DNA from 4 places in the Oceanobacillus timonensis genome. Region 1 is predicted to be linked to each of the others. Evidence: riboswitches for the same ligand, from Rfam matches in the RefSeq annotation. Region 1 holds a riboswitch; each other region holds the start of a gene.
What was found. Region 1 has a riboswitch for thiamine pyrophosphate ahead of thiM (hydroxyethylthiazole kinase). Riboswitches for the same ligand answer to the same signal wherever they lie in the genome.
Positions count from the first base shown of each region.

Region 1 (5,364 bases):
GTAAATGGATACGTCAAATATGTCCAGCCAAGCGGATTGAACATAGATAAATCCACATTTGATACATCGGTTCCGGCACGAATAATATAAAGCAATCCAACGAGACCTAAAGCCGAACCTGTTGCACTGGATGAAGCTGGCATAATTTGTGCCAGCACCAGACCGATTCCTGCTCCAATCACACCGGCTATCCCAACTGAACTTCCAAATAAAAAGGAACCTTGGACAGAAATCGTATCTGCACCGAAAATCATTAACAGACTACTGATAACAAGCGCCAATAGCACATTAATAACAACCACTTCTACCATTGCTGCAAGTGAGTTTGCCTGCCGTCCGATTTGAAAAGAACGCACCAGTTCTGTCAGCCCGAGGTCTTCTTCCTTCCGTGTATGCCCTACAACATGCAGAACAGACATAATCATCGCAAACAATCCGCAGAATAATAACATTTCATGCGCATACATGGCTCCTAATGTATATTCCGCGGCTGTTTCAATGGGTGTCGGACCAACCATGGAGATCATCGCCGGGTTTTGCAATGTTTCATACATTCCAGCCAGCCCTTCCCCTTTTGCTATTTCTTCAAATGCAGGAACAAAGCCACCGGAAAATAATCCGACTCCTAAAATCCAAAAAATAATTTTTTTCCAATCGCGCTTTAGATACTGCAAAAACAATATATCCCAACGTGCAAATTTTTCCTTCATTGTCCTTTCACCTCCCTATCCGTGCTTACCCTTCATAATGCCGCATGAATAAGTCTTCCAATGTTGGCGGAACCGCTTCAAACTTCTTCACACCCAATTTCGTTGCTTCCGTTAAAATAGCATTGATGTATTTATTGTCAGCCGAAAAAGTAGCTTGATTGTCTTTTTGCGCAAAATCATGGACACCTTCTACAAATTCCATTTGTGAAACATCCCCCTCTGTCGATAAGGTAACAGCAGAACGGGTCAAATGCCGTAATTCATCCAAGGTTCCAGACTCTACAATCTCTCCCTGCCGAATAATCACGACCCTGTCAGCTAAACGCTCTACCTCACTCAAAATATGAGAAGACAGCAAAATGGATTTCCCTGCTTCTTTGATTTTTTCTACTTCTTCCTGAAAAACGGCTTCCATCAACGGATCAAGACCGGAAGTCGGCTCATCAAATATATATAAATCGGAATCCACGGATAAAGCTGCAATCAAACCAACCTTTTGCCGGTTCCCTTTAGAATACCCTTTGGCTTTTTTCTTCGGATCCAGTTCAAAACGTTTGATTAAATAATCTCGTTTGTGCTTATCTCCACCGCCATGCAGCTTCATAAATAAGTCAATAATTTCTCCGCCAGTCAAGCTTCCCCAGAGCGCAACATCACCCGGCACATAGGAAATACGTTTATGAATTTCCAGACTTTCTTTCCAAACGTCCTTCCCAAAAATTTCTGCCTGCCCGGCATCCCGTTTGATAATTCCCAATAAAGCGCGAATCGTGGTTGACTTTCCAGCACCATTCGGACCAATAAATCCGACGACTTCTCCCGCTTCTACAGTAAAGGTCACATCCTTTAATGCTTGAAACTTACCAAACTTTTTTTGCAAGCCTTGTAATTTCACAATTTTTGTCATAAGGCTAACACTCCTTCTCTCCTTATTTTCATACACGGTGTATCCAGTTCTGCCCTTTAAACCATGCTGCAGACAAAATAAAACCAAAATACATTTCACAGTTCAAAAATATAAAATAAATAAATAGTTTTAAACTATATATCTATATTATGGTTCAATATTATTCCTTTTTATGATTGAAGTCAATATAATATATACTATTTTTTATTTGCCAGTTCATAATTAGATAGATATAATAAATAGGAAGAGAAACGTTCATTTCAAAAAATTTTTAAAGAAATGCGCTATAGAAAGCAGGTCATACATGTGAATGGTTTTGAAAAACGGACAGAAGAAAAGAAAAAACAGATTTTAGAAGCAGCTTTTGAGCTGATGAACGGTGATGCAGACGCTGGAAATGTAACCATGGAGGAAATCGCGAAGCATGCGAATGTCGGCAAAGCGACCCTTTTTAAATATTTTGGCAGCAAGGATAACCTGATTCATGAAGTTTTCCAGGACTTTATTAATCAATTGATTACCGGTGCCAGAGAAATCATAGCTGAAGATAAATCATTTGAAGAAACGTTGATTGCATTAAGCCAAAATAAAATTGGCTATTTAGATAAAATCAACCATCAATTTTACATGCGTATGATGGATTTTTTTACGAAAAAAGATGACGAAGGCTTGTCTTTGATGATGCAGAAATTTAATGAAGTAAATTACGATATGTTATTGGATTTATTCCATCGGGGTCGTAAAGAGGGGAAAGTGGATCTGAAATATTCGGATGAATTTCTGCTGCTGTATTTCCAGGCAATTGTAGAAGGTATATCCAAACCGCAGATTTACGAGAAAATTGCCCCTTATACCGAAGAATGGACAGAGATGCTTATTAAAGGGATTGCGCCGAGGAAGGATTGATACTGCGCAACGCAATCCTTCCTCGGCGCAATTTCAACAAAAAATCGCAAAATAATAATTTTGCGATTTTTTTGTTATTTCATGCTAAAATAAAGGAACATACGGCAGACAAATCACTTTTGTATGTTTTGTATGTAATTCCAACCTCCATGTTAGCACTTTGCTAATTGAAAGGAAGCGCTGCAGTGGAGACACGAAAGAAACGAAGAAAAATAAAAAAGCAAGAAACTTTCCGAAATAGAATAGATTTAACCAGAGGCCTCACCAACCTTGTTAAAGTTATTTCTATGATTCGTGACTGGTTCTTGTGACATTTTTTCCACCCTTTTGCAAGGGTGGTTTAAAAAAAGAGCCGGGAACCACCCGGCTTCTTTTCTTCGCTCCAGTGGAACGCGAAAGAAACGTCTTCCATTTTACACCTTTATTTTAATTCAATCTGGAAATCCTGTCAATAAAGTGATACTTCCAGTGTTTGAATGTCATAAAGGTTCTATTATACTATTCCCCTTATATAAATATTTATGCTTCATACTTTCATTTTGAATGAATTTTTCTTGCGCTCAAAACATTGGATACTAACTCTGTTAAGCGTTTTTCCTTCATTTTTCTTCCCGTTCTTCCTAATATCCCACTTCGACCACTGCATTGACAATATACATTAAATCATTTTTATCCTCTTGGTCACTTAGATAGATACCGCTGGTTGTAACCAATCCGCCATCTAACTTTTCCACTGACACATCGCCGTACGGTATTAATTTTTTTATTTTTTCTTCATCCAGGTGATTCCCATCTCTCGGAATGCCTAATTTTACATTTACTTTCATATTGTTTAAATCTTGGTCAGGCAGCGCGTTTTGAACTCCTGGCATCGAATTAGAGTGAATCGCATCGATAACAGCACGTTTGGAAGCTTCGTTAATATCTTGTCCATGTAAATCTACACCTGTACCTGTCTGGATAAATAGCATTTGTTCCATGTTTTTTTACTCTCCTTTTTGTTTATTTATAGCTTCGAACTAAAAATGGTTGCCCATTCTATTTCTCCCAAATAATACATACTACCATTCTTCCAACCGCTTGTACTTATCTACCATTTGTTGATCCAGAAAATATAATGTGTCCAACAGTGCCGGAATAAAGAAACCGGGCCCTTCTGCTTTTTTCATCGCCAACTCCGCTGCAATTCCATAGGCTGCGGTTACCTCAACGCTTGCTTCATACACATCTTCTCCAACACTGACATATGGCCCGACGAGCGAGGTAAGTAAACAGCCGCTGGTTGTAATATTCTGCAGCATCGCGTCCCCATTTCCGCAAAGTGTCGTACGCATGCCATCGGTAATCACATCTGTTTTTCCGGTTGCAATGACGACCGTATGATATTTATTTGCTACAGCCTTTGCAATTTCCGGATCAATTTCTGCAATGGTGGAGTCAGGACTTTTCATGGAATCAAACACATTTCCTAGTACAGCAATTTCTCCTGCATTGGCCCGAATAGCGGTAAATTGAACCTTTTCCAACAGTTCATCAATGACTTCTGTTCGAAATGTTGTTCCTCCCACAGCAATTGGATCCAAAATAACCGGAACGCCTTCCTCATTCGCTGTTTTCCCGGCAATTAGCATAGCTTCTGCACGTTCTTCCGTCAGTGTTCCGAGATTCAACACAACCGCTTGGGCATTTTGCGCATTCTCCACCGCTTCTTTCGGCGTATGCGACATAGCCGGAGAAGCACCAATGGCAATCAATCCATTCGCAGCAAAGTTCGTGGCTACTTCATTGATGACATTATAAATAAGCGGTCTTTTTTCTTTTATTTTCCCGATGTAATCCATACTCAAACAACTCCTCCTGTCATAGACTCGAATTGGAAGTTTCCAGAATACCTTTTTACATCAAATAAAAAACCACCCCAAAATGGAGTGGTTACATTTACGTTAATGATACAAATTCACCGTATGTCTGCCATCTCCACTTTCCTACGCTAGTACGAGCTAGATCAGGTTCAAAGGGATTAAGATGATAATCTTATCTCAGCCAAGTGGCACCCCTAGTGGTTTTCTATTCAATGTTACGTTCATTCTAATAGTAAAAATGATTATTGTAAAGGGATACATTACTTGCACATTACTAGATCCACCTTTGTTTGAATCTATCACGTTACGGTTTATTCCCATCAGATTCCTTTTCCAGTTGAAAATAAAGAAATAACAGCCTTCTTATTTCCCAGGAAATTACCGGCCGTTTTCATCATGCCATTTAAGAATGAAATCAATTTTTATAAAACAAAAAGAAGGCAGCGTTTCGTATACTACAAGTACGAACACTGCCTCTTTCAGCCCTAAATGTAAGGCTTGCAGATTCTACTTCCGATTACAGCATATTATTGATTACCAGGTGATAAAACTATACATATCCGGCCGCTATCACCTTTCAAAAATATCCGTCATGCTATTGTCTTCATCGTGCCTGTACTCACTCCTCTCTCTTCTTTTTTGGATTTCATTTTTTAAAGTTGCACAAAAATTCTTCTCTAATTTTAAATAGATTGCATTTCTCAGCGTCTCTTTTAAAAGCGCATCTGACAAATGCCTGAGACTATTCATGGATATTCCTCCTACATTTGCATTTTTGAACCCGTTGATTTTCAAGAACCGGAAGTAGAATCTACATAAAATATTACAAAGTGAGACAAAAAGAACAAAATAATGCGTCAATAAATGACAGCAAGAATAAAATTCCTTCTACTTTAAATACAGGACAAATTGGCAGAGTGAATAAGGATGTGGTTGGCCTGACCGTAGCAGAATTTTACCTTGGGATGATATCAACTTG
Region 1 is NZ_LT800497.1:1,421,986-1,427,349, reverse strand. Features, by position in the region: gene B7E05_RS06905 (ABC transporter permease) at 1-710, opposite strand, end outside; gene B7E05_RS06900 (ABC transporter ATP-binding protein) at 736-1,617, opposite strand; gene B7E05_RS06895 (TetR/AcrR family transcriptional regulator) at 1,924-2,523, shown strand; gene B7E05_RS06890 (Lin0512 family protein) at 3,144-3,503, opposite strand; gene thiM (hydroxyethylthiazole kinase) at 3,585-4,364, opposite strand; TPP riboswitch at 4,489-4,591, opposite strand; gene sda (sporulation histidine kinase inhibitor Sda) at 4,956-5,135, opposite strand.

Region 2 (5,364 bases), 2.2 Mb from region 1:
GGCCATCATGAATATGTTTAGAGTTAGCAGGGTCTAGGGCGGATGTCGGTTCATCTAAAAATAATAACTCCGGCTTATGCAACAGTGTCCTTGCCAGTAATACGCGCTGTGTCATACCTTTGGAGAGTTTAGAAACCTGTGTTTTTTTCTCTGTTCCTAGATTAACTGCTTCCAATGCTTCATCAATTCGCTTATAAGGCGTATCGTATAGATCTGCATAAAGCTTTAAATTATCATAAATGGTTAGTCTCACATATAAACCACTATTATCTGTCACAACACCAAAGCGTTTTCGATACGCAGGTGTATTTAACGTTGAAACAGGCACCCCAAATACATTCGCCGTACCTCCGCTCTGCCTCATTTGTCCAGTCAAAATTTTTATTGTTGTTGTTTTCCCTGAACCACTGGGCCCTAGAAAACCAAATGTCTCTCCTTTTTTCACCTGAAAGGATACATCGTGTAACGCTTGTTTATTGCCAAAAATCTTTTCTAAAGATGTCACTTCAATCATATTCTCCACTCCAAAAACCTCCTGTATCAGTTAAGTTGCCTGTGACTATAGAATAGCCACTTTTCAACAACAACGCAGTATATTTTCGATGAATGGAGTATATGGTATGTTGAATTGTACTTATTCTACCCCTAATAATTCCTTCAGCTCGTTTAACTTTGATTTTGATAACGGGACCTCCGAACTTTTTTTATCAACAAGAGACAAGCTATAGCTATTTCTTGTCCATGTAATCACTTCTCTTATTTTTTGAAGATTCACTATATAGGAGCGATGACAGCGAAAAAATCCCTGATGAGACAGGCGCTGTTCCAATTCTTTTAAGGTAAGGCCTGTCGGAAATCCTTCTCCACGGGTATATAGATAGGATTGTCCATCCTGGCTTTCGATATAATCAATTTCCTGCGGGTCAAATAAAATAATTTTATCCTCTACTTTTGCGGAAATTTTATTTAATTGAAAAGTTTGCTTTACTTGAACCGCTTCTTCTGCTGTTTCCGTGCCATCTGTTTCTATGGTTTCTGAACGTTTATTTCCCTCCGTTTCCACTTCTATCTGACGGATTCCTTGTTCATCCAAGCGATAGACAGTATCGGCAATGGTGATGGCACTCTCCGTACTTGTTGTAAAAATCAGTACCGCCTTTTGCTGCTCCTGCATCAATTCGACAAATTGATGCAGAACACGTTTGGTTTCTAAATCTATATTTACTTCCGGCTCTTCAAGAATGACAACTTCTGATTCCTGCATGAATATTCTTCCAAACTGAACACGCCGTTTTTCGGAACGATTGAGCTGGTGTATCTTCCATTTTGCTTTTTCTTCCAGTTGAATTTGCGAAAGAACTTCTTTGATTGACGCCTTGCTTTGAAATAAAGAACCTATAAAATTTAGATATTCCTGCACTTGCAGCCGTTCATAAACCTCTTCTTCATACCAGCAAATACCTAACGATGAAAAATATTTCTGTTTGTCCGCTTGTAATGTCTGATGCTGAATCTGAATCGATCCACTTCGAACGTTTTCTTTTCCGATAATCATCTGCAGTAATACCGAACGAATATTAACGGTGGATTGAACAGCTTTTATTTCTCCAGATTTTACTTCGATATCTATCTTTGGAAATAATATTTGGTCTCCCTGACGATATTCCATACCATTTATTCTTAACATGCTTTAACCTCTTTCTACTAATAACTTTTCCTGTAGATCAGCCTGTAATCTGATGATTCATTCATGACAAATTGCTCCATCTCTGATACAGTAGAATCAAAGAAAATGATGAAAAGCAACTACTAGGGGAGCCCAACATGGCGGGCTGAGAGGAAAGCATGCTCACTTTCCGACTCTTATAAACCTGATCTGGTTAATACCAGCGTAGGGAAGTAGTCAATCCATTTATGATTACTCTCAGTATACCAAATCAGGCTTCCCGACAAAGCCTGATTTTTTTATTTTTTTACAAAGTAGTTCCCTTTTCATTTTCCTAAGTAAAAGGAGATGATTAGATTGAAAAAACGTACACGCTTACTAACAATGATGGCCGTACTGGTAGCTATTGGAACGATTGGCTCGCAGTTACTCTGGTTTCCTGCCGGTGTTGCCAGAGCTTATCCTGTCCAGCATGCCGTTAATGTGATTGCCGCCATTATGCTCGGTCCAGGTCCTGCGGTGATTGTCGCATTGATGATCAGTCTGCTCAGGAACCTTTTAGGATTGGGGACACTGGTTGCTTTTCCGGGAGCGATGATTGGAGCTTTTGTTGCTGGGGTATTGTATCAAAAAACGTATAAATATCCGATGGCAGCTTTAGGAGAAATCATTGGTACAGGAATAATTGGTTCCTTCTTTGCTGTTCCTATCGCTAACCTGCTTATGGGAAGTTCTGCAGGGGCTTTTGCTTTTATTCCGCCGTTTATTGTAAGCAGTGTCTCCGGTGCATTGATCGGGTGGTTGTTAGTCAGCCGTATCCCGGCACGGCAATTTTCTTTAACAAAATAAATCTTTAATTCTATGAAGGAGGTTTTTATAATGAAGTCGGTTCGTTGTGCATTAACCATTGCCGGCACAGATCCTAGCGGAGGTGCTGGTATTCAAGCTGATTTAAAGACATTTCAAGAACTGAAAACTTATGGGATGTCCGTGATTACATCCGTTGTGGCGCAAAATACCACAGGGGTCCGTTCCGTAGAGCATATGCCAATTTCTATGATTGAGGATCAGCTGGATGTCATTATAGAAGATATGCCGATTCATGCGGTAAAAACAGGAATGATTGCAAGCAAGCCCATGATGGAATTAATCGTTAAAAAATTAGAACAGGTTGATGCTCCATATGTAATGGATCCAGTAATGGTCGCTACCAGCGGAGATTCTCTAATAGATGAAGAAGGTCGTAACTATTTACGACAATACCTTCTCCCTTTAACAACGCTTGTAACACCAAATATTCCAGAAACGGAATTCCTGACCGGGTTATCCATTACAACCGAGGAAGATATGAAAAGCGCGGCAGAATATCTCGTTCACGAATATGGTGTCGATGCTGCATTAATAAAAGGTGGCCACCTAAAAGGACAAGCAATTGATTTTCTTTATGATGGAAATAAAATGCACAGTTATGCTTCCGAACGTATTGACACGAAAAACACGCATGGAACAGGATGTACCTATTCCGCCGCTATTGCTGCTTATTTAGGAAAAGGTTATCCGCTGCCAGAAGCAGTGAAGCATGCCAAATCCTTTGTTACTGCTGCCATTTCAAAATCATTTGAACTCGGGGAAGGAAATGGCCCGACAAACCACTGGGCTATCCGGGAAAATGCAGGAAAGGAGATTATTCATGAATCCTGATATTATCCAGCAAGCCAGAAACAACACACCGCTTGTTCATCATTTAACCAATCAGGTTGTCGTCAACTTCAGCGCAAATGGCCTGTTAGCTTTTGGCGGCAGCCCGGTGATGGCAAAAGAACTGCAAGAAGCCGCAGATATGGCAAATATTGCAGATGCACTCGTCTTAAACATCGGAACGGTTTTAGAAACGGAAGTTCCTGCAATGATTGCAGCAGGAAAAGCTGCCAACCAAAAAGGAATCCCGGTTGTTCTTGACCCTGTTGGTGTGGCTGCTACCCCATTTCGACAAAAAGCAGTCGCAAGAATTTTAAAAGAAGTACGTCCAACCGTTATCAAAGGGAATGCGGGCGAAATTGCATCCTTAGTTGATACAGAAATCCAAATGCGCGGTGTTGATTCTGTCGGTGAAGGTAATATAGATGAAATTGCCGAAAAAGCCGGAAAAAAATTTAATACTGCTATTGTGATCACTGGAAAAACAGATGTGATTTATGCAAATCAACAGTTTATTTACAATCAGACAGGGCACCCGCTTCTCGCAACGATTACCGGTTCCGGATGTTTATTAGGTTCGGTTATTGCGGCTTGCCTTACTACTTCTTATGATATGTCCGAACAGCTCCGTGCAGCACTTTGTTTTTATGGACTCGCTGCAGAGCATGCAGCAGAACAGCCGGATGTCAAAGGCTCAGGAACTTTCCTGCCCAATTTTATTGATGCTTTATCTTGTACACCGAAACAATTGAATGGAGGTTCAAATAATGACATGGAATCGAAATAGCTTAAGAAAATATTTTATTATGGGCAGTCAAAATTGTCACAGAAATCCGGAAGCTGTGTTACAAGAGGCGCTCGCTGCCGGTATTACTGCATTTCAATTTCGGGAAAAAGGAAGCGGATCATTAAATGGGGAGGAAAAACTGCAGCTTGGCAAACGTTTAAGAGAACAATGCCGTAAATATGAAGTCCCTTTTTTCGTGAATGATCATATAGAGTTAGCCGCGAAACTGGAAGCAGATGGCATACATGTCGGACAGGATGATACACCAGTACAAGAAGTCCGTGCCAAGTTTCCCGATAAAATCATTGGTTTATCCATATCTACACAAGCAGAACTCGACCAGAGCCCGCTTGATTTAGTCGATTATATTGGTGTCGGTCCCATTTTTGCCACCTCTACAAAGGAGGATGCAAAAGAAGTTGTCGGGCTGGAGTGGATTCATACCATCCGCAGCCAATTTCCAGCTATTCCAATTGTCGCGATTGGCGGAATTCATGTAGAAAATGCTCACTCTGCTATTGAAGCAGGAGTTGATGGTGTTTCCTTTATTACGGCGATTACAGAAGCACAGAACATTCAAGATGCTGTAGATAAATTATAATGAACATTTTTCCTTTTTGCCTTCTAGTTATTCAGCCCATTCTGCTCACAAAGAGGCGCAAACAAGGCAAATGCCTCATATACTGCTCCAGAGTATGAATGAAGGCAGAGGAGGAAAATAATGAATCATTTTCGACCACAACAGCATCCAAACGGAGCGGAAAACAAACAGAATAACCTGCCCGGACAGATGTTAAATAACTATTTCCAGCCAGCGCCACAATATGATGACGCCAATGGCTTTTTCACAGAAGGACCAAACGGGGGAGCGGGTGGACCGGGCAGCTATTATCCGGAACAGCAACCCGTTAATAACCTGCCGCCTCAACACGGCCAGCAAAATCATCCCGCCCCAGAACGGATTGACAACTTTTTTCCTGGGGCACCAAATGGAGGAGAAAACGGAAATGGATTTCCATTTCAGGATTTTATTACAGAACAACTTCAAGAAAATTTATTTCCAGAACCTCCAAACAATAATGGAAATGGAAACGGAAATGGAAACGGAGGACCTCCTCCAAATTGGCCGCCAGCACCGTCTTTTCCTAATGCGCCGGGAAATGGAAATAACGAATCACCTTATGGACAGCAACCCGATCCGGCAGCAATGGGC
Region 2 is NZ_LT800497.1:3,666,352-3,671,715, forward strand. Features, by position in the region: gene B7E05_RS18020 (ABC transporter ATP-binding protein) at 1-523, opposite strand, end outside; gene B7E05_RS18025 (LytTR family transcriptional regulator DNA-binding domain-containing protein) at 635-1,687, opposite strand; TPP riboswitch at 1,802-1,915, shown strand; gene thiW (energy coupling factor transporter S component ThiW) at 2,051-2,515, shown strand; gene thiD (bifunctional hydroxymethylpyrimidine kinase/phosphomethylpyrimidine kinase) at 2,546-3,367, shown strand; gene thiM (hydroxyethylthiazole kinase) at 3,357-4,151, shown strand; gene thiE (thiamine phosphate synthase) at 4,132-4,752, shown strand; gene B7E05_RS18050 (hypothetical protein) at 4,873-5,364, shown strand, end outside.
Region 2: linked by a shared signal. The riboswitch ahead of thiW (energy coupling factor transporter S component ThiW) and the one ahead of thiM (hydroxyethylthiazole kinase) in region 1 are both predicted to bind thiamine pyrophosphate.

Region 3 (5,364 bases), 1.1 Mb from region 1:
TATAATGGAAAAGGATGCGTGATGACAATTGACTTGAGCCAGCCTGCCATAAGGAATAGGTGTTTTGGGTTCCGTATGTCCAAAAGAAACACCATATAGTACAGGAAGATTTGTCAGCCCGTTTTCTGCTAAAACGGATAATATCACTTCTTTATACGCTTCATCATGCACCTCTCCATAAGGCTTGGCAAAAATCATTCCATTTGCTTGCTGGAGTATCCCTTGGGCTGCATAATTTCTGAGCCATCTGTTTATTAATTCAGGGTCTGACTTTTCTTCCGATGTTTCCAAAAAGAGAATGCTGTTCTCCCATGCTTCCGGCTGCGGCCAGATGATGGTTCCTTTCGCAAACTCAAGCACTTCGATACAGCCGCCAATAAGGCGTCCTTTTGCGATGCCGTTTCCTTGCAGGAGCTCATAGCCTTTGTTAGGAAGCATTTTCCTGGTAATGTTTTGATTAGAAATGTCCCATTCGAGAAATTCACTTGTCCATTTTTCCGGTGCGGAAATGTCACCGACTGCCTCCGCTTCAAAAAGCATATTGTGAATGGCTTTCACTGTATAATCATCCATCGCCACATTTTCTGCAAAATCGGTCATGATTGCCGGTCCGTAAAAGGAGGATAGGCCTGCATGCAGGCAGAATAAATGAGCAATCGTCGTATCAGAAAATCCCATAAAAATCTTTGGGTTTTGTTGGATAATCTCAAAATCGATATAAGGAAGCAGACGAATACTGTCATCACCGCCAATATTAGAGATAATTGCTTTGATTTCAGGGTCTCTGAATGCAGCCATTAAATCTTCTGCTCGTGCCTCGGGATGTTCATCTATATAAGTTTGTCCTTTTAAGCTGTTGGGCATTGGAACAACTTCCAGCCCGAAGACGGTTTTTAAGCGTTCCGCACCTTGCTGGTAACGCCACTGTAAGGAAGGTTCACCTGCTCCGCCCCAGGAGAGGCTGACAGTTGCTACTTTATCACCTGGGGACAACTTCGATGGCTTTATAAGCATAGGGAATACTCCTCTCTGTAAATGGTATATCTTATGTATTCGCTATTTATTGGAGAAATCCTTTTTCTTATAAAAAGAGCCTGTTTTCTTCTTTCTTCGCATTAAAAAAGCAGCATAAATTAAAAAAACTGTAATGATGAGGGTGCAGCTGTAAATAATAAAGCTGGATCCGATAAAATCCCCGAATTTCGTCCCTGCTATGTGCGCTTTATAAGGTTGTCCCTCAGGATAACGGACAGGAATGGAAAAGTGATTTTGAGAATATATACGAGAAGAGACTTCTTTAGAAATAAAAATTTCTTCATCCCCATCTTCTGTATAAAAAGATAAATGTAAATAATACGAATCTCGACTAAAGCGTCCGGTATTACGTTCGTGTGCTGTGTCGGAAATAAAGGCTTCCACTTCGATTTGGTCCCCACTATAGGATTGAACCACACTAATGATAGACTTTCCCATAAATACATATGTCATTATAAACACCAGGCATAAGATTCCTGACACAATAAATATAAAAAATGTAGCACCCTTTTCTCTCCATTTTTTAAAGAAAGGGATATGACTAATATTATAAACAAGAAAACCTGAAGGATAGATACTAAAGACGATGATAACAATAAGATGCTCTGTTATTTGTGATTTCTGATCCTCGTCTGTTATACCAGAATCATTCTTCGTGATCGTTTCTCCGGCATCCAACTGTTCAAATTCCTGTTTAGTTAATAAAGAAATTTCTTGATCAGATGAATGACGAGTGAGCTGAAGGAGTGCGTCGTCTTCTAAAACAGCATAATATTTCAAGCTGCCAAATAAATCACTGGATACGGTTTTACCGACAGTGGTCACTTCTTTTTCTTCCCCGTTTTTCCCCTGTAATAAAGGATATAGAAGCTTTGATTCATCTGCTATCACCGTGATACAGATGATTAAAATAAAAATCCCAATTGCATAAGCACCTAATTTTTTAAATCGTTCCATGGCTCACTTCCTTATCTGCAACTATTTCAAAATTTATTATAACATTTTTAGGGAGTTAAACTGCTGGAAAACATGTGATATAGGCATACTTTCCCTGTAGATAGATTGAAATTCTTGCAATAATTAGGATGATTCCAATAATATAATTTAAACTATGCTTTACGCTTACAAATCCGTATGGTAATCTAAAATGGATAAATACATACGCAATGGATCCACTAGGGGTGCTTACTAAGCTGAGAGAGGCATATTGTCTTGACCCTTACCAACCTGATCTAGTTCGTACTAGCGGAGGGAAGTGGGCGGAATATGCCTATAGGCAAATGAATCAAACTTTTCTGCCGCTTTCTATATCAGGAGGCGGTTTTTTTGCGTGCTGAAAAGGAGGTTTTTTGAATGGACAGGGTCATTCAGGAGGTTCGAAATCGAGAAGATGAGTTAATAGCGCTTGTCAGCGATTTAATTCGCTTTGAAACACCAGCCCCGCCTGCACGAAATACAGAGGATATCCAAGCTTATATTGCGAATTACCTGGAGGAAATGCATTTTGAAACAGATCAATGGAATGTGTACCCTGATGATCCGAATGTCGTCGGCTGTTTGCGTGGGACTGCTTCTGATACATATAACAGCCTGATTCTTAATGGGCATGTGGATGTCGCTTCTATAGAGGAAGGTGAAAACTGGAAGCATGGGCCATTTCAGCCAACAGTGGAAGGACGTACGTTATATGGACGGGGAACAGCAGATATGAAAGGCGGTCTGGCAGCATGTTTATTTGCGATGCGTCTGTTGTATGACCATCAGATTCAGCTTGGCGGAGACGTTATTCTGCAGTCCGTCATTGGGGAAGAAGTCGGAGAAGCAGGGACGAAGCAATGCGGAGAACGCGGGTATACAGCAGATTATGCTATTGTTGCAGATACAAGCCATTGTGAAATACACGGGCAAGGAGGCGTTATTACCGGCTGGATTACGGTGAAAAGCCCGACCACGCACCATGATGGGACACGCCGTCAGCTCATTCATGCAGGCGGCGGGATGAAAGGGGCCAGTGCCATTGAAAAGATGAATAAGCTGATTACGGCTTTGCAGGAGCTGGAGCGTCATTGGGCAGTGACCAAATCCTATCCAGGCTTCCCGCCAGGAACCAATACGATCAACCCGGCAGTGATTGAGGGCGGAAGACATGCTGCTTTTATTGCTGATGAATGCCGCTTATGGATTACTGTTCATTACTATCCCGATGAGACGGCTGAACAGGTTGCTGAAGAAATTGAGTCCCATTTACGAAAGACGGCTGAAGCGGATGTCTGGATGCGGGATAACCTGCCAACATTTGAATGGGGCGGCGAATCGATGATCGTGGACCGAGGTGAAATTTTCCCGTCTTTCTCCGTAGATGAAGAGCACGCTGCTTTTGCCATGTTACAGGAGAGTCATAGCAAAGCTTTTGGCAAGGAAGCGAAAGTCCGAATGTCTGAAACAGTAACAGACGGCGGCTGGCTGGCAGCGTACGGGATTCCGACAGCCTGCTATGGACCGGGTGAATTGAAGCATGCCCATGCCGTAGATGAGCAGGTAAATATCGACGAGTTAGTAGATTATACAGTGTCCCTGCTGCAATTTATTTTGAAATGGTGTCAAACAGAAAAACAGGAATAAGGCATTTATAAAAATGATAGAAAAGGGAGTGCATAGAGCATGAAATTTACAGAACGTATTCGCAAGGCAGCAGATTCGATTTGGGAGAAAAGTCACCAGCATCCATTTGTACAAGGAATTGGTAATGGAACACTTGATATAGAGGCATTTAAATTCTACATGTGTCAGGATTACAAGTATTTGATAGAGTACTCCAAAGTAATTGCGATGGGAACGGTGCTTGCGAAGGACTTAGATACGATGTCCGGCTTTGCCAAATCACTAGATGAAACCCTGAATTTTGAAATGGATCTTCATCGCCAATATGCCGAGCGTCTCGGCATTTCCAGAGAGGAACTAGAATCTACGGTTCCGGGACCTGTAACGCTTGCTTACAGCAGTAATATGCTTGCAGAGGCACAAAAAGGCTCTTTAGCAGCATTGGTTGCAGCGATTCTGCCATGTGCCTGGAGTTATTATGAAATTGGTCTGGAGCTGGCAAAAAAACCGGGTGCGTTGGAGCATGAACAGTATGGGGAATGGGTGAAAATGTACAGTTCAGATGAATTTGGCTCCATCGGCAAATGGCTGATGGAAAAGTTAGATGAGCTTGCGGAAGGCTGTACAGAAACAGAGCTGAATCATTTAGAAGCTATTTTTCTGAATACCAGCCGCTATGAGTATATGTTTTGGGATATGGCATATAATCGCGAAGGCTGGCCAGTTTAAGCCAATCTCATAGGGCGTTTAAGGTAATTGCATTATTGGAAACAGTATGAGAAAGTAAAGGTGTATTTTCTATTGTCACGAAGTCGGAATAATGATGAAAGTTGGCGATACAGATGAACAATACAAAAAATGAATCTCGTATGTTAGCTAGAAGGATGGTAATCGGAATCGGTATGGCCATTTTGCTTAGCGGTATATTGACTAAACTTTTATTTTAAAATGAAAAATGTACGCTTTACCATCTTTGTTTGAAAAAGAAGATACATGTATCCTGCCACCTTCTTTTGTAAGCGATGTTATTTAGTTGAACAAAATTCAAAAAAGTAAAAAAGTTGGATAGACAATACACCGATTCATGGTAAAATAAAGAAAAAGTACGGAAGTCGGGTGAGACAGATGAAGCTTTGGTGGAGAAGAATAGCAGTTGTATTTATAACGATTCTGACGTTAGGAATCTACTCGCCCACTAATCTGCTGGAAGTGGATGCAGATAAACGGAGCGACAACAGTGTATCTTCTTCATCAGATATCGATACAGCATCTGTCATTAAAGAGGCCACCCAATCCTATATTGTCGAGGACGCAAGAGCATCCTATCTGAAGCATCTTCAAAAAGAAGCAAAGGTATTGAGCCTCGAGAAATTTGGACCAAAAATCACTGATAAGGTAGAGGATGAATTTGCTGCTGCTATTTTGCCGCAAATGGAAACCATGCTGGTTGACCTCGTTGAACATTCGGAAGCGTATAACGACATAGCTATTACAGAGAAACCTTCCAAAGGCTATGGAGAGCGCATGTTTAATGTTTCCAATAATCGTTCGGGTGAGACCTTGGTAAAGTTTCATGTCCGCCGTGAAAATAGACCATTAGAAGGGCATTATTTTCATTTTCATTACCACCTGAGCGAAGATGGTTTCCAAAAACATCATCCTATCGGAGATATTTACTGGGATAGAAATACACCGCCAAAATGGATGACATAAGAATGGAAACGTATC
Region 3 is NZ_LT800497.1:361,616-366,979, forward strand. Features, by position in the region: gene B7E05_RS02155 (S66 family peptidase) at 1-1,014, opposite strand, end outside; gene B7E05_RS02160 (hypothetical protein) at 1,057-1,992, opposite strand; TPP riboswitch at 2,203-2,306, shown strand; gene B7E05_RS02165 (acetylornithine deacetylase) at 2,389-3,657, shown strand; gene tenA (thiaminase II) at 3,697-4,365, shown strand; gene B7E05_RS02175 (YpjP family protein) at 4,762-5,349, shown strand.
Region 3: linked by a shared signal. The riboswitch ahead of B7E05_RS02165 (acetylornithine deacetylase) and the one ahead of thiM (hydroxyethylthiazole kinase) in region 1 are both predicted to bind thiamine pyrophosphate.

Region 4 (5,364 bases), 2.7 Mb from region 1:
AGTGCATAATATCCAGTATAAAAAAGCTGTAATGAGGCATAAAAAGAACAGTTAGATATTGGAAGGCAGCACTTCCGTAAAGGAGATGGTTATGGCAAAGAAAAGGAATTTATTTGAAAGAGGTGCAGCAAATGGGATTGTTAAATAAATTATTTGGGAAAACAAATGAATCAAAGGAGATAGAGAATATGGCAAACACAAACGTAGCAGTTATTTTTTACAGCATGGGTGGTACCAACTACCAAATGGCAAAATGGGCAGCAGAAGCAGCGGAAGCGAAAGGTGCGGAAGTAAGAGTATTAAAAGTACAGGAATTAGCACCAGAATCCGTTATTGAAGGAAACCCGGCATGGAAAGCGACAGTGGAAGCAACCAAAGATGTTCCTGTAGCTTCTTCAGAGGATATCGAATGGGCAGACGCACTCATTTTTAGTACACCAACACGTTTTGGTAACGTACCTTCACAAATGAAGCAATTCTTAGATATTCAAGGTGGACTTTGGGGCAGTGGAAAAACAGTTAACAAAGTTGTCAGCGCGATGTCCTCTGCACAAAATCCGCATGGCGGGCAGGAAGCAACTATTCTTTCACTATACACCAGCATGATGCACTGGGGAGCAATCATTGTACCTCCTGGTTACTCTGATTCAAGTGCATTCTCGTCTGGCGGAAATCCATATGGCACAAGTGTTACCGTGGACCAAGACGGAAAAATGGTTGAAGATGTAGAAGCAGCTGTAAAACATCAGGCACAACGTACAGTAACAACTGCTGAATGGGTTAAACAAGGAAATCAATAAGCAACTACTATATAGAAACGGCTTCTCTTTTTATGAAAGGGGAGCCGTTTTTTTGATGCTCTTAAATGTTGATTCACATCATAAGTGAAACTTTTTTGTATATATATCGTAATACCAATTGCAGTACATAGAAAGGAAGAGTAAGAATGGGAATTTTATTAGCAACGTTGATTAGTTTGATATTATACATGATTGGAGCAGGCATCATCGCTGTTGTTTCATCTGTATCGACAGGAAGAGTGCTTAAATTTGCATTAGGATTATTTATTTTTGGATATATAGTGATGGCCGTTGTTAACTATTTTGTGATGCCGGCAGTTACTGTTCCAAACATGTTATTGATTAATTTAATTACAGCAATTATTCTTTTACCAATGCTTCTATTTGTTCTGAAGCCGAAACATTTTATGGAGAAAAAAGTAGTTACTCCCTTAGCAGGTATGTATGGATTGGGATTAATCATCCTTGTAGTATCTATCATTACAAGTTTTACGGTATTGGATAATGCCAATAATACGATTACCGTGCATGAAGAGCCTGAAGCAGAACCGCTATCAAAGGACGAAACCCCAATTACAGTTGCCCCGGAATTTGCACGTAATAAGATCCAAAAATCCATGAGTGTTGTACCCAATGCGCAGTTTTATGATTTAGGGAAATTACAGGTGCAACAGGTGGGGGATGAAATTGTTTACGTGGCACCAGTTGAATTCTCTAGTTTTTGGAAGTTTATCCGTGGAAAAGAAATAGCAGGCTATTTTACGATTTCTGCTACCGATGTGAATGCTCAACCCTCATTTGAAGAAGAGCCGATGGAATATACAAACTCCAGCTATTTCCATAAGTATGTTAAACGTGTGATTTATAATCAGTTCCCGCAATATATACAAAGTGGAGATGCGCAAATAGAAGTGGATGATGATGGGAAACCATGGTATGTGCAGACCATCTATAAACCGATGCACATTACGAATAAACCAAATCTGGATGCACTTCGTGTCGTCGTCATTGATCCGGTCACTGGAGATATGAATGCCTATCAGACAGATGAAGCACCAGCATTTATTGATGGATCTGTGAGTTCGGAAATGGCTTCGGTGACGAATGATTATTTCGGAAAGTATATCCACGGGTGGTTAAACAGTATGTTTGGAAAAAGAGATGTGAAGCTGCCAAATGAGTCTGGAACAGAATCTGGTGTTACACCAATGTTTGATGAGAATGGGGATATGTTTTATTTTACTGATATGACCTCTCCGAAAGAAAACGTTGATTCAGCACTGGGCTATACACTTATTAACGCACGTACCGGTGAGCTTACCTACTTTGGTGGGGAGAAGAATAACGGCATTATGGATAGTGACGGAGCAAAACAAATCGTTAATAAGGAATTTCCGGAGAAGAAATGGGAAGGTTCTATGCCTGTACTGTATAATATTGATGGGAACCCGACTTGGGTCGTCAATGTACTGGATCCGAACGGTCTGCACAAGCAGTATGCATATATTAAGGCGGATGATTCTGATTTTGTTGTATTTGGAGATACGGCGAATGCTGCTCTGGAATCCTATCGGATGGCTTTGTCACAGGATCCTGGAAATGCAGAGGCTACGGATGAGACTGTTACCGAATCTGTGCAAGGAACGGTTGACCGTGTGCAAATAAGCTCAACAGAACAAGGTCAAATGGTTCAATTCTTACTGGAAGATGATACCACCATTTACACTGTAAACTCTAGCAAGGTTCCATTGGCAATCTTTCTGGAAAAAGGAGATCATATTAATGCAGAAGCACAGGTGATGGATGATAATGAAACAGCGACCATTGAAGAGATGGAAATTGAAGGATTGACGGAATAGCAGAAAGAAATATATGTATGAATCCCCTATTGTTTAAAATGGCAATAGGGGATGATATTACATTATTTGACCAACTTGTTTTGTGTTTCGAAAAAGGTGTCAGGTATGGAGGACACAACAATTGTATCTCTTGAAATCCTCCAAACACTTTTGGAAAAATATATTTGAAAATAAAAAATAATATGTTATGCTTTAATTGTAATCTGAAAATTAAATAAGCAACACTAGGGGAGCCTTTGGCTGAGACGAATATTTCGGACCCTTTGAACCTGATCTGGTTAACACTAGCGTAGGGAAGTGGCAGGAACATGATGATATATCATTCAATCGTTGAATTTTTATACAATCAAGGCCACTTGTCCTACTCGGATAAGTGGTCTTTTTCGTTTCTTCCATCAGCCTGGAGGAATTGAGTAAAGGAGGGCAACAGAGGATGAGCAAACAGCTGCATCTGATCAGTGATGGCAATTTTTCCAACCACCATTTGCAAATAATAAAGCGGATTTACAAGAGTATTGATTATTTGCACATCAGAGAAAAGAACAAAACAGCCAAAGACATGCTGGAAATCATTAGAGCATTAAAAAACATCGGATTTCCATTAGCAAAAATAATTGTCAATGACAGGATAGATATTGCTGTTATGAAGCAGTGTGCAGGGGTTCAGCTGGCATATCACAGCCCTCCTGTTTCCCTTGTGAAAGGAAACTTCCCTGGCTTGAAAGTAGGAAAGTCTGTCCATTCTTTACGAGAAGCAGAACAGGCACAGCAAGAGGGAGCAGATTATCTATTATACGGTCATGTTTATTCCAGTATGTCTAAGCCAAATCAGCACCCCAGGGGATTAGTTGAACTTCAGGAGATTACCAGCACGTTATCTGTGCCGGTATACGCGATTGGCGGGATGACGCCCGAGCGAACGAAAGAAGTAATTGCAGCTGGATCAGCTGGAATAGCGGTGATGTCTGGGATTTGGCAGGCAGATGATCCGATCCAAATGGCCAAAGCTTACCACCACGTGTTGAATACTTGGGAAGGAGGTTAACAGTGAATAAACAATTCGATCAAATTATTGTAGGCGGCGGAGTCATTGGCTGTTCCATTGCTTATCAGCTGGTGAAAAGAGGTTATCGGGTACTGATTATAGAGAGAAATCAAGTTGGTTGTGAAGCTTCCAGTGCCGCAGCGGGTATGCTAGGGGCGCAAGGTGAGTTTGCTGAAGATAGTCCTTTATTCCAATTTGCGCAGGAGAGCAGGGCGTTATTTCAGGATTTATCCGAGGAACTGCGGGAAGAAGCAGGAATTGATATCCAGTATAGGCATAAGGGAATCATGAAGCTTGCCTTTCATCAGCAACAATATAACAAGCTGAAAACCGTCGCAGCGTTTCAACGAGAAGCGGATAATGCTGCCTATTTGCTGTCAGTAGAAGAAGCAAGAAAGATGGAACCAAGTTTGACGGATAATCTTCGCGCTATCCTTTATCTGCCAAATGATGGACAAGTTTCTGCCCGCCATCTTACCAAAGCATTCTGCCTGGCTGCCTGTCATCATGGCGCAATTTTGCATGAGCAGGAGAAAGTAAGCGAACTGTTAATGGAAGCAGGAAAAGTTTATGGAGTCCGGACTACAGAGGCAACGTATTATGCTGGTCAAGTCATTGTTGCTACAGGGGCGTTTGGAGATGAGCTGCTGCCTGCAGATTACAGCACAATCCCTGTAAAGGGCGAGTGTCTGCTATTAGAATTGGAACAGGAATTATTTCAATCCACGCTTTGGATGGATGGCTGTTATCTCGTTCCGAAGCAGGGAAAGAAAGTCATTGTTGGAGCATCCTCTATACCTGGTAAAACCGATAAGCATGTTCATGCTGCAAGCGTCCAGAAGTTGTTGGCACGCGCACAAAAAATGGTTCCACAGCTTGCGGAGGCAAGGATTAGAAATCATTGGGCAGGGGTCAGACCTGGAACTGCGGATGAAATGCCTTATTTGGGAGAAATTCCGGATATAGCTGGGTTATATGCAGCAAAGGGACATTATCGAAACGGGATATTATTATCACCAATCACAGGAATCTATATGGCAGACTTACTAGAAAATAAGCCGATTTCCCCGCTGTATAACGATTGCTTTCGCGCGAGCCGTCAAGCCAACAAATTGGAAAAGGCAGGTGAGTCAAAGTGAAAATAACCGTGAATGGCAATGGATTAGAGGTGCAGGAAGAGGTCAAGCATATCAAAGATTTAATGGCTTTTCTGGAATTGGAAGATAAACCGTTGATTATCGAGCATAACCAGCAAATATTACAGAAGGAAGAGCATGAACAAGCGGTGTTAGAGAGTGGAGACAAGATTGAGATTGTTCATTTTGTAGAAGGGGGTTAAGCAAATGCTTCAAGTTGGAAACTATCAATTTACATCCAGGTTATTCTTAGGAACTGGAAAATATCCGGATTTCGATATGCAAAAGCAGGCAGTAGATAAATCAGAAACAGAGGTACTCACCTTTTCTGTTAGAAGGATGAATATTTACGATCCTTCGTTGCCGAATTTTTTAGAAAAAATTGATGTAGACCGCTATACGTTTTTACCGAATACAGCGGGGGCAAAAGATACCCAGGAAGCTGTGCGAACCGCTAAACTGGCTGCTGCTTCGGGACGATGTGATATGGTGAAAGTGGAGATCATTGGCTGTGCTAAGACATT
Region 4 is NZ_LT800497.1:4,117,775-4,123,138, reverse strand. Features, by position in the region: gene wrbA (NAD(P)H:quinone oxidoreductase type IV) at 189-800, shown strand; gene B7E05_RS20210 (ABC-2 transporter permease) at 947-2,659, shown strand; TPP riboswitch at 2,876-2,972, shown strand; gene B7E05_RS20205 (thiamine phosphate synthase) at 3,093-3,704, shown strand; gene thiO (glycine oxidase ThiO) at 3,707-4,843, shown strand; gene thiS (sulfur carrier protein ThiS) at 4,840-5,043, shown strand; gene B7E05_RS20190 (thiazole synthase) at 5,048-5,364, shown strand, end outside.
Region 4: linked by a shared signal. The riboswitch ahead of B7E05_RS20205 (thiamine phosphate synthase) and the one ahead of thiM (hydroxyethylthiazole kinase) in region 1 are both predicted to bind thiamine pyrophosphate.